One region of the Streptomyces sp. NPDC033174 genome, then DNA from elsewhere that is predicted to be linked to it. Evidence: riboswitches for the same ligand, from Rfam matches in the RefSeq annotation. Region 1 holds a riboswitch; each other region holds the start of a gene.
What was found. Region 1 has a riboswitch for cobalamin ahead of ACZ5VC_RS00335 (cobalamin biosynthesis protein). Riboswitches for the same ligand answer to the same signal wherever they lie in the genome.
Positions count from the first base shown of each region.

Region 2: linked by a shared signal. The riboswitch ahead of ACZ5VC_RS07700 (ribonucleoside-diphosphate reductase subunit alpha) and the one ahead of ACZ5VC_RS00335 (cobalamin biosynthesis protein) in region 1 are both predicted to bind cobalamin.
Region 3: linked by a shared signal. The riboswitch ahead of cobN (cobaltochelatase subunit CobN) and the one ahead of ACZ5VC_RS00335 (cobalamin biosynthesis protein) in region 1 are both predicted to bind cobalamin.

Region 1 is NZ_JBVIPQ010000001.1:59,562-63,615, forward strand. It holds gene ACZ5VC_RS00325 (inorganic phosphate transporter) at 148-1,395, shown strand; gene ACZ5VC_RS00330 (hypothetical protein) at 1,408-1,629, shown strand; cobalamin riboswitch at 1,766-1,903, shown strand; gene ACZ5VC_RS00335 (cobalamin biosynthesis protein) at 1,939-2,901, shown strand; gene ACZ5VC_RS00340 (cobyric acid synthase) at 2,913-4,054, shown strand, end outside.
Region 2 is NZ_JBVIPQ010000002.1:307,180-311,233, forward strand. It holds gene ACZ5VC_RS07700 (ribonucleoside-diphosphate reductase subunit alpha) at 1-1,990, opposite strand, end outside; cobalamin riboswitch at 2,130-2,251, opposite strand; gene ACZ5VC_RS07705 (GNAT family N-acetyltransferase) at 2,314-2,817, opposite strand; gene mctP (monocarboxylate uptake permease MctP) at 2,895-4,054, opposite strand, start outside.
Region 3 is NZ_JBVIPQ010000004.1:398,020-402,073, forward strand. It holds gene cobN (cobaltochelatase subunit CobN) at 1-1,772, opposite strand, end outside; cobalamin riboswitch at 1,810-1,943, opposite strand; gene ACZ5VC_RS15410 (cobalamin biosynthesis protein CobG) at 1,984-3,447, shown strand; gene ACZ5VC_RS15415 (precorrin-8X methylmutase) at 3,444-4,054, shown strand, end outside.

The sequences.
Region 1 (4,054 bases):
TCCACCGGGCCTACCGCCGGTCACATCGGCAAGCGGAGCGAGAGACCCCCTAATGGGGTCACCACCATGCCCCTCCCAGTTCATCTTCCGTTCACTCAGGTTGCCTACGTTCATCGAGCCACTGACGTCAAACGATTGCCTGGGTAAATGGAACACATCACGCTGCTGCTCGCGATTGTGGTCGTGACAGCTCTCGTGTTCGATTTCACGAACGGTTTCCACGACACCGCCAACGCGATGGCGACGACCATCTCGACCGGTGCCCTCAAGCCCAAGACGGCGGTGGCCATGTCCGCCGTGCTCAACCTCGTCGGCGCGTTCCTGTCCGTGGAGGTCGCCAAGACGATCTCCGGCGGGATCATCAACGAGTCCGGCATCAAGACAGAAGTGATCTTCGCGGCGCTCGTCGGCGCCATCCTCTGGAACCTGCTGACCTGGCTGCTCGGCCTGCCGTCCAGCTCGTCCCACGCGCTCTTCGGCGGCCTCATCGGCGCCGCGGTCATGTCGGCCGGCTGGTCGTCGGTCAACGGCAGCGTCGTGGTCACCAAGGTCCTGCTTCCCGCCGTGGCCGCGCCGATCGTCGCCGGTCTCGCCGCGATGCTCGCCACTCGGCTGACGTACAAGATCGGCAGCCGTACGGACGAGAAGGCCACCGCCAAGGGCTACCGGGCCGGTCAGATCGCCTCGGCCGGTCTCGTCTCCCTGGCGCACGGCACCAACGACGCCCAGAAGACCATGGGTGTCATCACCCTGGCCCTGGTGACCGGCGGCGTCCTCGCCCCCGGCTCCAACCCTCCGATGTGGGTCATCGTCGCCGCCGGTCTGGCGATCGCGATGGGCACGTACCTCGGTGGCTGGCGCATCATCCGCACCATGGGCAAGGGCCTCACCGACCTCCGGCCGCCGCAGGGCTTCGCCGCCCAGACCAGCGCCGCCACGGTCATCCTGGCCTCCTCGCACCTGGGCTTCTCGCTCTCCACCACCCAGTCCTGCTCCGGCGCCGTGATGGGCGCGGGCCTCGGCCGCAAGGGCGGCGTGGTCCGCTGGTCGACCGCGACCCGGATGTTCGTCGCCTGGGGTCTGACCCTGCCGGCCGCCGGTCTGGTCGCCGCCGCCGCCGGGTTCCTGACCGGGCAGGGCTCCTGGGGCGTCGCCGCCACCGCCGTCCTCCTGATCGCCGGTTCCGGTGTGATCTGGACGCTGTCGCGCCGCAAGCCGATCGACCACCACAACGTCACCGACGATGAGATCGCGGAGCCCGCGGGCGTCGTGACGACCGCCATCGCGGCCGTCTCCCCGCCGCCGGCCGGCACCCTCACCGACGACCTCAAGACCACCATCCCGTCGCCGGCTCCCGTCGACCCGGCAGCCCCCAGCGCTCCGGCAACGGTGTAAGGAACGAACCGCATGAAGATCGACTGGGCAGCTCTCGGCACCGTCTTCGGTGTCAGTCTCGTGGCCACCGTCGCCCTGGTGGGCCTCTTCACCCTCGGCATCGTCGGCCTCTCCAAGCAGGAGTCCGCCGCCGCTCAGGGCGGGTCGGCCACCATGGCCCGCACCGGCGCCTATGCCTGCTTCGCGCTGTGCGCGGCGGCCGTGGCGTACGGCATCTATCTGATCGTCGTCTGATCATCCGCACGGCGCACGGCCGGGCGGCTCCCACCTTCGGGTGAGGGCCTCCCGGCCGTCGTGTTTTCCGGGCCCGTTCCAGGGCGCTGTGGGCCTGCGCACAGTGTGCTGCCGCAGGTCAACGGTGAGTTGACGGGCGTTCGGGCAGCGTGGTGGACTGCCGAGGCCATTTACGGCGGCAGTAGAGGAAGTCCGGTGCGAATCCGGCGCGGTCCCGCCACTGTGACCGAGCGCGAGCTCGGGAGCCAGGAACTCTCACCGCCGGTCACGTCGAGCCAGGGCGCGGACCCTGAGTGAGGACATTGCGCCATGCCTGGCCGTAGTACAGCCACAGCTGTCTTCGCGTACGGCGCCACCGCCGGTCTGGTGGCCGATCTGGTTCTCGGCGATCCCCGCCGCGGGCACCCCGTCGCCGCGTTCGGGAGGGCAGCCGGCGCCGTCGAGGGCGTGTTGTGGCGTGACCACCGGGGCTGGGGCGCCGCGCACGCCGCGGTGTGCGCCGGAGGCGCCGTGGCGGCCGCCGCGCTCGCCGCCCGCGCCGTTCGCGGCCGGCGCGCCGCCGCCGTCGCCCTGACCGCCGCGTCCGTCTGGTCCGTCGTGGGCGGTACGTCCCTGGGGCGCGAGGCACGCGCCGTCGGCGGGGCTCTGGCCGCCGGTGACATCGACGTGGCCCGCGAGCGCCTGCCGCATCTGTGCGGCCGCGACCCGCAGGCGCTGGACGGCCCGGGGATCGCCCGCGCGGTCGTGGAGTCCGTCGCCGAGAACACGTCCGACGCCGTGGTGGGGGCGCTGGTGTGGGGCGCGCTCGGGGGCGTGCCGGGCCTGTTGGGCTTCCGCGCCGTGAACACCCTGGACGCGATGGTGGGGCACAAGTCCCCCCGGTATCGCCGGTTCGGGTGGGCGTCGGCCCGCCTCGACGACGTGGCCGGCTGGCCCGGCGCCCGGCTGACCGCCGTCCTGGCGACGCTCGCGGGCGGGAACCCGCGCGGCGCGCGGCGCGCCTGGCGGGCGGACGCCGCCAAGCACCCGAGCCCCAACGCGGGGCCGGTGGAGGCGTCCTTCGCGGGCGCGCTGGGCGTACGGCTCGGCGGCACCCTCTCGTACGCCGGACGGGTCGAGCACCGGCCCGTACTGAACGCAGAGGGCCGCGACGTCGGGGTCGCGGACATCGAACGCGCGGTGCGGCTGTCGCGCCGGGTGAGCGCGCTGGCCCTCGCGGTGTGTGTGGCCGGACGGCTGGCCGCCGGGTCCATCAAGGGGAGGCGTGCGTGAGCGGCGGACTGATGGTGGCGGGGACCACCTCCGACGCGGGCAAGAGTGTCGTCACGGCGGGCATCTGCCGCTGGCTGGTCCGGCAGGGCGTGAAGGTCGCCCCCTTCAAGGGGCAGAACATGTCCCTCAACTCCTTCGTGACCCGCGAGGGCGCCGAGATCGGGCGCGCCCAGGCCATGCAGGCGCAGGCCGCCCGGGTGGAGCCGACCGCGCTGATGAATCCGGTGCTGCTCAAGCCGGGCGGCGACCGCTCCAGCCAGGTCGTCCTCATGGGCAAGCCGGTGGGCGAGTTGAGCGCCCGCGGCTACCACGGGGGAAGGCAGCGGGAGCTCTTCGAGCCCGTGGTGGCGTGCCTGGAGGAGCTGCGGGGCACGTATGACGCCGTGATCTGCGAGGGGGCCGGCAGTCCGGCGGAGATCAATCTGCGGCGTACGGACATCGTGAACATGGGAATCGCGCGGGCCGCCCGCTTTCCCGTCGTCGTGGTCGGGGACATCGACCGGGGCGGGGTCTTCGCGCAGTTCTTCGGGACGACGGCGCTGCTCGCACCCGAGGACCAGGAGCTGATCGCGGGCTATCTGGTCAACAAGTTCCGCGGCGACGTGACCCTGCTGGAGCCGGGCCTGGAGATGCTCCACGGGCTCACCGGGCGGCGGACGTTCGGTGTGCTGCCCTACGCGCACGGACTCGGCATCGACGAGGAGGACGGGCTGCGGGTGTCCCTGCGCGGCGCGGTGCGGGAGTCCGTCGTCGCGCCGCCGGTCGGTGAGGACGTGCTGCGGGTGGCGGTCTGTGCCGTACCCCTGATGTCCAACTTCACGGACGTGGACGCGCTCGCCGCCGAACCGGGTGTGGTGGTGCGGTTCGTGGACCGGGCCGAGGAGCTCGTCGACGCGGACCTGGTGGTCGTCCCCGGCACACGGGGCACCGTGAAGGCGCTGGCGTGGCTGCGCGAGCGCGGGCTCGCGGACGCGCTCGCGCGGCGCGCGGCGGAGGGCCGGCCGGTCCTCGGCATCTGCGGCGGTTTCCAGGCGCTGTCCGAGCACATCGAGGACGACGTCGAGTCCAGGGCCGGGGCGGTCGAGGGGCTCGGGCTGCTGCCGGTACGGGTGCGCTTCGCGCCCGAGAAGACGCTCGCGCGGCCCGTGGGCGA
Region 2 (4,054 bases), on a different contig from region 1:
CGCGCAGCGCCTCCCGGGTCTGCGCGTCCCAGACGCCGAGCTTCTTCAGCTCGTCGACCAAGTAGCCGTTGACCTGGAGGAATTCACCGCTCAGCGTCTCGCGCTTGAAGAGGTTGGAGACCTGCGGCTCGATGCACTCGTACACGCCCGCGATGGAGGCGATGGTCGCCGTCGGGGCGATGGCGAGCAGCAGCGAGTTGCGCATGCCGACCGAGGCGATCCGGGCGCGCAGCGCCGCCCAGCGCTCCGGCCAGTTCAGCTCCACGTCGTAGTGGTCGGGGTGCAGGACACCGCGTGCGGAGCGGGTCTTCTCCCAGGCGGGGAGCGGGCCGCTCCGCTCGGCGAGGTCCGTGGAGGCCTCGTACGCGGCGAGCATGATCCGCTCGGCGATCCTCGTCGACAGGGCGCGGGCCTCGGCCGAGTCGAACGGCAGCTTCAGCTTGAAGAAGACGTCCTGGAGGCCCATGGCGCCCAGGCCCACCGGGCGCCAGCGGGCGTTGGAGCGGCCCGCCTGCTCGGTCGGGTAGAAGTTGATGTCGACGACCCGGTCGAGGAAGGTGACGGCCGTACGGACCGTCTCGTCGAGGCGCTCCCAGTCGATGTCTCCCGAGGCGAGCACGAACGCGCCGAGGTTGACCGAGCCGAGGTTGCAGACGGCCGTCTCGCCGTCGTCCGTCACCTCCAGGATCTCGGTGCACAGGTTCGAGGAGTGGACCGTGTGGCCGGGCTCCGCCGTCTGGTTCGCGGTGCGGTTGGACGCGTCCTTGAAGGTCATCCAGCCGTTGCCGGTCTGGGCGAGGGTGCGCATCATGCGGCCGTACAGATCCCGGGCCGGCATGGTCTTGCGGGCCAGGCCCTTTGCCTCGGCCGCGCGGTAGGCGGCGTCGAAGGCGTCGCCCCAGAGGTCGACCAGCTCGGGCACGTCGGCCGGGGAGAACAGCGACCACTCGGCGTCGGCGTTCACCCGGCGCATGAACTCGTCGGGGATCCAGTGCGCCAGATTGAGGTTGTGCGTACGGCGCTGGTCCTCACCGGTGTTGTCGCGGAGCTCCAGGAACTCCTCGATGTCGGCGTGCCAGGTCTCCAGGTAGACGGCGGCGGCGCCCTTGCGACGGCCGCCCTGGTTCACGGCGGCGACGGAGGCGTCGAGGGTCTTGAGGAACGGCACGATGCCGTTGGAGTGCCCGTTCGTGCCGCGGATCAGCGAACCGCGGGCGCGGACGCGGGAGTACGAGAGTCCGATGCCGCCGGCGTGCTTGGAGAGCCGCGCCACCTGGTGGTAGCGGTCGTAGATCGAGTCGAGCTCGTCCTGCGGGGAGTCCAGCAGATAGCAGGAGGACATCTGCGGGTGCCGGGTGCCCGAGTTGAAGAGCGTGGGGGAGGAGGGCAGATAGTCGAGCCGGCTCATCAGGCCGTACAGCGCGGCGACCTCGTCCAGCGCGCGGACGCTCTCGTCCTCGGCGAGCCCGGCGGCCACCCGGAGCATGAAGTGCTGCGGGGTCTCGACGACCTTGCGGGTGATCGGGTGCCGGAGCAGATAGCGCGAGTACAGCGTCCGCAGACCGAAGTAGCCGAAGCGGTCGTCCGCGTCGGGGTCGATGAGCGTGTCGAGCCGTGCCGTGTGGAGACGGACGAACTCGGCCGTGCGGTCGGCGATCAGGCCCTCGCGGTGGCCGACGGCGACCGACGCGGAGAACGACACGGCGCCCTGGCCCGCGGCCTCGTCCGCGATCGTGCGGGTGAGCAGCCGGGCGGCGAGCCGTGAGTAGGCGGGGTCCTCGGAGATCAGGCCGGCGGCCGCCTCGGTGGCCAGCTCCCGCAGTTCCGCCGCGTCCGAGCCGGCGTGCCGGCCGCGCAGCGCGGCGGCGGCGACCCGTCCGGGGTCGGTGTCGGGCAGATCGGCGGTGAGGTCGGTCAGGATCCGCAGAAGCACGGTCCCGGGTCCGTCGGTCTCGATCGCCGATGCCGGATCGGCGGGCGCGATGGTCACGTGGGGGCTCTCCCTCGCTCGGCTCGGGGCCGGCGGGGGAGGCGGCGGGGCGCACGGGCACACACCGGCGAGCGGTGGATGCGCGGCGTCCACCGGCCCACTCCACGAGGCCCGGACGTCTTCGGCGCCAGGACCGGACGGACCAGGCGCACCATCGGCAGGTGTTCGGACTTGAGGGTGCGCAAACGCACCTGACACACCGTTGCGGGACAGTTCCGGATTCGCACCGGATTCCCCTGCGGCGACAGCGAGCATGAGCATACATGTGGGGGGAGATGGATGCGTCACCCCCCACATGTTGTGTCTTCGCGCGTGGAGGGCGGTCAGAGCTCCAACGCGTAGGTGAGCAGCGGCGCGAGCTCGGGGACCGGTGACCAGTCCCGCTCGGGGGTCCTGGTGAACCCCAGGCGCTCGTAGATCCGGTGCGCGGAGACCATGGCGTGCTGGGTCGACAGCACCAGCCGTACGCAGCCCTCGGTCGCCCGTGCCCGCTCCACACAGGCCCGTACGAGAGCCTCCCCGACGCCCCGCCCCCGCGCGTCCTTCGCGACCGCGAGCATCCGGAACTCGGCCTCGCCCTCCCGGGCGACATCGGCCCAGGGCCCGCCGGAACCGACGAACGTCACTCCCCCGAGCAGCCGTCCGGCACGGTCGACGGCGACCAGGACCTCGGCCTGCGCGGCGCGCCGTGCCACGTCCCGCAGGACGTGCAGATAGGCGTCGTCGCCGCCGAAGTCCAGGAGCCCGTCCCCGAGATAGGCCTGCGCAGTGATCTCGCCCAGCTCCTCGTACTCGGCGGGGGTGACGCGTCTGAGGGTGAAGTCCATGGGGATCAGTGTGCCCGGCGGGCACGGCGAAGGGCCCGGAGTTTCCTCGCGTAGACTCCGGGCCCTTCGTGCGCTGGTCAGTGGCCGCCCGGCGCCCCCGCCGTGGCCGGCGGCAGCTCCACCTGCACGCCCGGGTCGCCCGCGTCCGCCGTGTAGTCCGACGGGGACGTCTCGTCGATGCCGTCGGGGGCCTTGAGGGCCCGCAGGACGAAGGTCAGGACCACCGTCACCACCACATTGAGGACGAACGCGGTGAGACCGATGTAGCCGATCTCGCCGATGCCCGGGATCTCCGCGGACGAGCCGCCGAAGTGCTTCTGCGTGGGGCTCGCGACGCCGTACGCGGCCGCCGTGCCGTAGACCATGCCCACGGCCCAGCCCGCGAGCAGCGCCCAGCGGTGGCACCAGCGGGTGAACAGACCGCCCACCAGCGCCGGGAAGGTCTGCAGGATCCAGATGCCGCCCAGCAGCTGGAAGTTGATGGCGACGGTCTTGTCCATGGTGAGGACGAAGGCCAGCGCTCCCACCTTCACCAGCAGCGACACCAGCTTGGACACCTTGGTCTCCTGCTCCGGAGTGGCGTCCGGCTTCAGGAAGTCCTTGTAGATGTTGCGGGTGAAGAGGTTCGCGGCGGCGATCGACATGATGGCCGCCGGGACCAGCGCGCCGATGCCGATGGCGGCGAAGGCGACACCCGTGAACCAGTCCGGGAACATGTTCTCGAACAGCTGCGGGATGGCCAGCTGGCCGTTCTTCACCTTCACGCCCGCGGCAATCGCCATGAAGCCGAGCAGCGCCAGCAGCCCCAGCATCAGTGAATAGAGCGGCAGGATCGTGGTGTTGCGGCGGATCACGTCACGGCTGCGCGAGGAGAGCGTCGCGGTGATCGAGTGCGGATACATGAAGAGCGCGAGGGCCGAACCGAGCGCGAGCGTCGCATAGCCCCACTGGCCCATCTCCCCGGGCACCAGCGCGCCGCGCGGCTTGCCGGTCGCCGGGTTGATCTGCGCGTACGCCTCACCGGCCCTGGCGAAGATCTCGTCGAAGCCGCCGAGCTTGATCGGGATGTAGATGATCGCCACCGCGATGACGATGTAGATCAGCGTGTCCTTGACGAACGCGATGAGCGCCGGGGCCCGCAGACCCGAGGAGTAGGTGTACGCCGCCAGGACACCGAAGGCGATCAGCAGCGGCAGGTCCTTGACGAACCAGTGGGTGGTCTCGCCGCCGCCCACGC
Region 3 (4,054 bases), on a different contig from region 1:
ATGTCACCGTAGGACTCGGCCCGCGCCATCGGCGGTACGAGATGGTCGACGAGGGTCGCGTGGACGCGCCGCTTGGCCTGCGTGCCCTCGCCCGGGTCGTTGACGAGGAAGGGGTAGACCAGCGGCAGGTCACCGAGGGCGGCGTCGGGGCCGCACGCGGCGGACAGACCCGCGTTCTTGCCGGGCAGCCACTCCAGGTTGCCGTGCTTGCCCAGGTGGACCATGGCGTCGGCGCCGAAACCGCCGTCGTCCGCCGAGGCGGCGATCCAGCGGTAGGCGGCCAAGTAGTGGTGCGACGGCGGCAGGTCGGGGTCGTGGTAGATCGCGATCGGGTTCTCGCCGAAGCCGCGCGGCGGCTGGATGAGGACCAGCAGATTGCCGCGCCGCAGCGCGGCGAGGACGATGTCGCCCTCCGGGTTGCGGGAGCGGTCCAGGAACATCTCGCCGGGCGGCGGGCCCCAGTGCCGCTCGACCGATTCCCGGAGTTCGGCCGGCAGGGTCGCGTACCAGCGCTTGTAGTCGGCGGCCGGGATACGGACCGGGTTGCGGGCGAGCTGCTCCTCGGTGAGCCAGTCCTGGTCGTGGCCGCCCGCCTCGATCAGCGCGTAGATCAGCTCGTCGCCGTCGCCGGAGACGAGACCGGGTACCTCCTCCCGGCCGAAGTCGTATCCCTCGGTCTGGAGGCGGCGCAGCAGGGCGACGGCGGAGGCGGGGGTGTCGAGGCCGACCGCGTTGCCGATGCGGGAGTGCTTGGTCGGGTACGCGGAGAGGACCAGCGCGAGGCGCTTCTCGGCGTTCGGGATGTGCCGCAGACGCGCGTGGCGCACGGCGATCCCGGCGACCCGGGCCGCGCGCTCGGCGTCGGCGACGTACGCGGGCAGGCCGTCCTCGTCGATCTCCTTGAAGGAGAAGGGGACGGTGATGAGGCGGCCGTCGAACTCGGGCACCGCGACCTGGCTGGCGGCGTCGAGCGGCGAGAGGCCCTCGTCGTTCTCCTCCCAGGCGCTGCGCGGGCCGGTCAGGCACAGCGCCTGCAGGATCGGTACGTCGAGGGCGGCGAGCGCGCCCGCGTCCCAGGCCTCCTCGTCGCCGCCGGCCTGCGCCTCGGCGGGCTTGGTGCCGCCGGCCGCGAGCACGGTGGTGACGATCGCGTCGACGGAGCCGAGGCGCCGCAGCAGTTCGGGCTCGGGAGCCCGCAGGGACGCCACGTACAGCGGCAGCGCCTGGGCGCCCTTGTCCTCGATGGCGGCGCAGAGCTCGGCGACGAAGGCGGTGTTGCCGCTCATGTGGTGGGCGCGGTAGTAGAGCACGGCGACGGTCGGGCCGTCGGTGCGTCCGGGAGTGCGCTCCAGCGGGCCCCACGTCGGCGCGGCGGCGGGCGGCTCGAAGCCGTGGCCGGTGAGCAGGACCGTGTCGGACAGGAAGCGGGCGAGCTGTTCCAGATTGTCCGGTCCGCCGTGCGCGAGGTAGGCGTGCGCCTCGGTCGCGACACCGATGGGGACGGTGGAGGCCTCCATCAGCTGCGCGTCGGGAGCCTGTTCGCCGGTGAGGACGACCAGCGGCTTCTGGGCGGCGCGGAGGACGTCCAGTCCCTCCTCCCAGGCGCGGACGCCGCCGAGGAGGCGTACGACGACCAGGTCGGCGTCCTCCAGGAGGGCGGGCAGGTCGCCGGTCGTCAGCCGGGACGGGTTCGCGAACCGGTAGGCGACCGGACCGCCGGCCGCGCGGGCGCTGAGCAGGTCGGTGTCGGAGTGCGACAGCAGCAGGATCACGTGCGCAGGCCCTTCCTCGGGGTTGTCCGCGCCCCGGGTGGTCGTATGGACGGCGGGAGTTCCTGACTCACCGGACCTTTCGGCCGGCTCACAGTGGCGGGACCGCGCCGGAATCTCACCGGGCTTCCTCCCTAGGGTCGTGGACCCTGTGCCGTTCTGCATAGTAGAGGCTGCCCGTACCGGGCAGGGGGGCGCCCGCGAGCACGTGGGTATGCTCGCCGCCATGCCGCCCACCCCACCCACAACGCCCAACAGGGGCGAACCTCTCATACGGGACCGTGGCGACGCCTGTCCCGGGGCGCTCCGGCTGCACCCCGCCGATGACGGGCGCCTGGCCCGACTCCGCCTGCCCGCAGGCAGGTTGACGCGCCGTCAGGTACTCACGCTGGCCGACGCAGCGGAGACTCTGGGTGACGGGCATCTCAGCATCACCTCGCGTGGCAACGCCGAGCTGCGGGGCCTGGGCGAGGGCTGTGGGGCGGATCTCGCCGAGCTCCTCGCGGAGGCCGGTCTGCTGCCCTCCGAGACGCACGAGCGTGTCCGGAACGTGGTGGCGTCCCCGGCGGCGGGTCTGGACGGACTGGGCTCCGGCGACGTGCAGTTGTGGGCCCGGGAGCTCGACGCGCTGCTGTGCGCGACGGACTGGGCGGCGGCGCTTTCCGGTCGTTTTCTCTTCGTCCTCGACGACGGACGGGGGGATGTGGCGGGACTGGCCGGCGATGTGACCTTGATCGCAGAGACCGGGGACGTGCCCCGGGGGATCGGGGGTGCGGCGCGGGGGGCGGCGATTCCGGCGCACGAGTCCTCGGCACCGGAGCTCGCGGAGGTGCCACGGGAGCTCGCCGGCGCGGCGCGGGGGGCTGCGGACGCGGCGCCGGAGCGCATCGATGTGTCACCGGCCACGGCGGGTGCCGCGCGGGTGACCCTGCACGTCGGCGGCCGTGCCTTCCGTGTCGCCGCCGCCGACGCCCCCCGGGCCGCCCTCGTCGCGGCGGAGGCCTTCCTCGCGGCCGCCCGCGCGGCCGGAAACGGCGCCTGGCGCGTGCGCGAGCTGCCCGCCGGGCAGGAACCGGACGTGGCGGCGTACGCGGAGCGGGCGGGGATCGCGGCGGAGCCCGTACCCCCCGCGCCCCTGCCCACCGGCGCGCCCCCCGCCCCCGGCCTCCTCGGCGACACCGCGCTGTCGGTCCTCGCGCCGCTCGGCCGCCTCTCCGTCGCCCAACTGCGGGCCCTGCTGCCCGCCGTGGACACCGGCGAAGTGCGGCTCACCCCGTGGCGCGGCGCGGTCGTCACCGGCTTCGCGGACCGCGCCGCCGCCGGGGCGCGGCTGCGGGAGCTCGCGGCCGAGGGCCTGATCACCACCCCCGAATCGCCCTGGGCCGGCGTCGGCGCCTGCACCGGGCGCCCCGGTTGCGCCAAGTCCCTCTCCGACGTCCGCGCGGACGCCGCCCCCGGCCTCACCGGCGGCCTCGCCCCCGGCCCCGGCGGGCTGCCCGTCCACTTCTCCGGCTGCGAGCGGCGCTGCGGCCATCCGCACGGCGCGTGGGTGGATGTGGTCGCGACGGCCGACGGCCAGTACGACGTGAACGGCGTCCCCACCCCCCGTACCTCACTGGCCGCCGCGGTCTCGGCGGCCCGTACCCGTCCCCGTACCCCTCCCGGCACCACGAGATGAGCGAGAGCAGAGTGTTCGACTACGAGAAGGACGGCGCGGAGATCTACCGCCAGTCCTTTGCCACCATCCGCGCCGAGGCGGATCTCGCGGGCCTGCCCGCCGACGTCAGCCAGGTCGCCGTACGGATGATCCACGCCTGCGGGATGGTCGACCTCGTCCGCGATCTCGCCTACACGCCCCAGGTGGTGGCCCGCGCCCGCGAGGCGCTGCGCGCCGGGGCGCCCATCCTGTGCGACGCGCAGATGGTCGCGAGCGGCGTGACCCGCAAGCGCCTGCCCGCCGACAACGACGTCCTCTGCACACTCTCCGACCCGTCCGTGCCGGGGCTCGCCGCCGACCTCGGCACCACCCGCAGCGCCGCCGCCCTGGAGCTGTGGCGGGACCGCCTCGAGGGGTCGGTCGTCGCCATCGGCAACGCGCCCACCGCGCTCTTCCGCCTCCTGGAGATGATCGAGCAGGGCGCGCCCCGCCCGGCCGCCGTCATCGGCATACCGGTCGGCTTCATCGGAGCGGCCGAGTCCAAGGACGCGCTCGCCGCACATGTGTCGGGCGTCGACCACCTGGTGGTCCGGGGACGCCGGGGCGGCAGCGCGATGGCCGCGGCCGC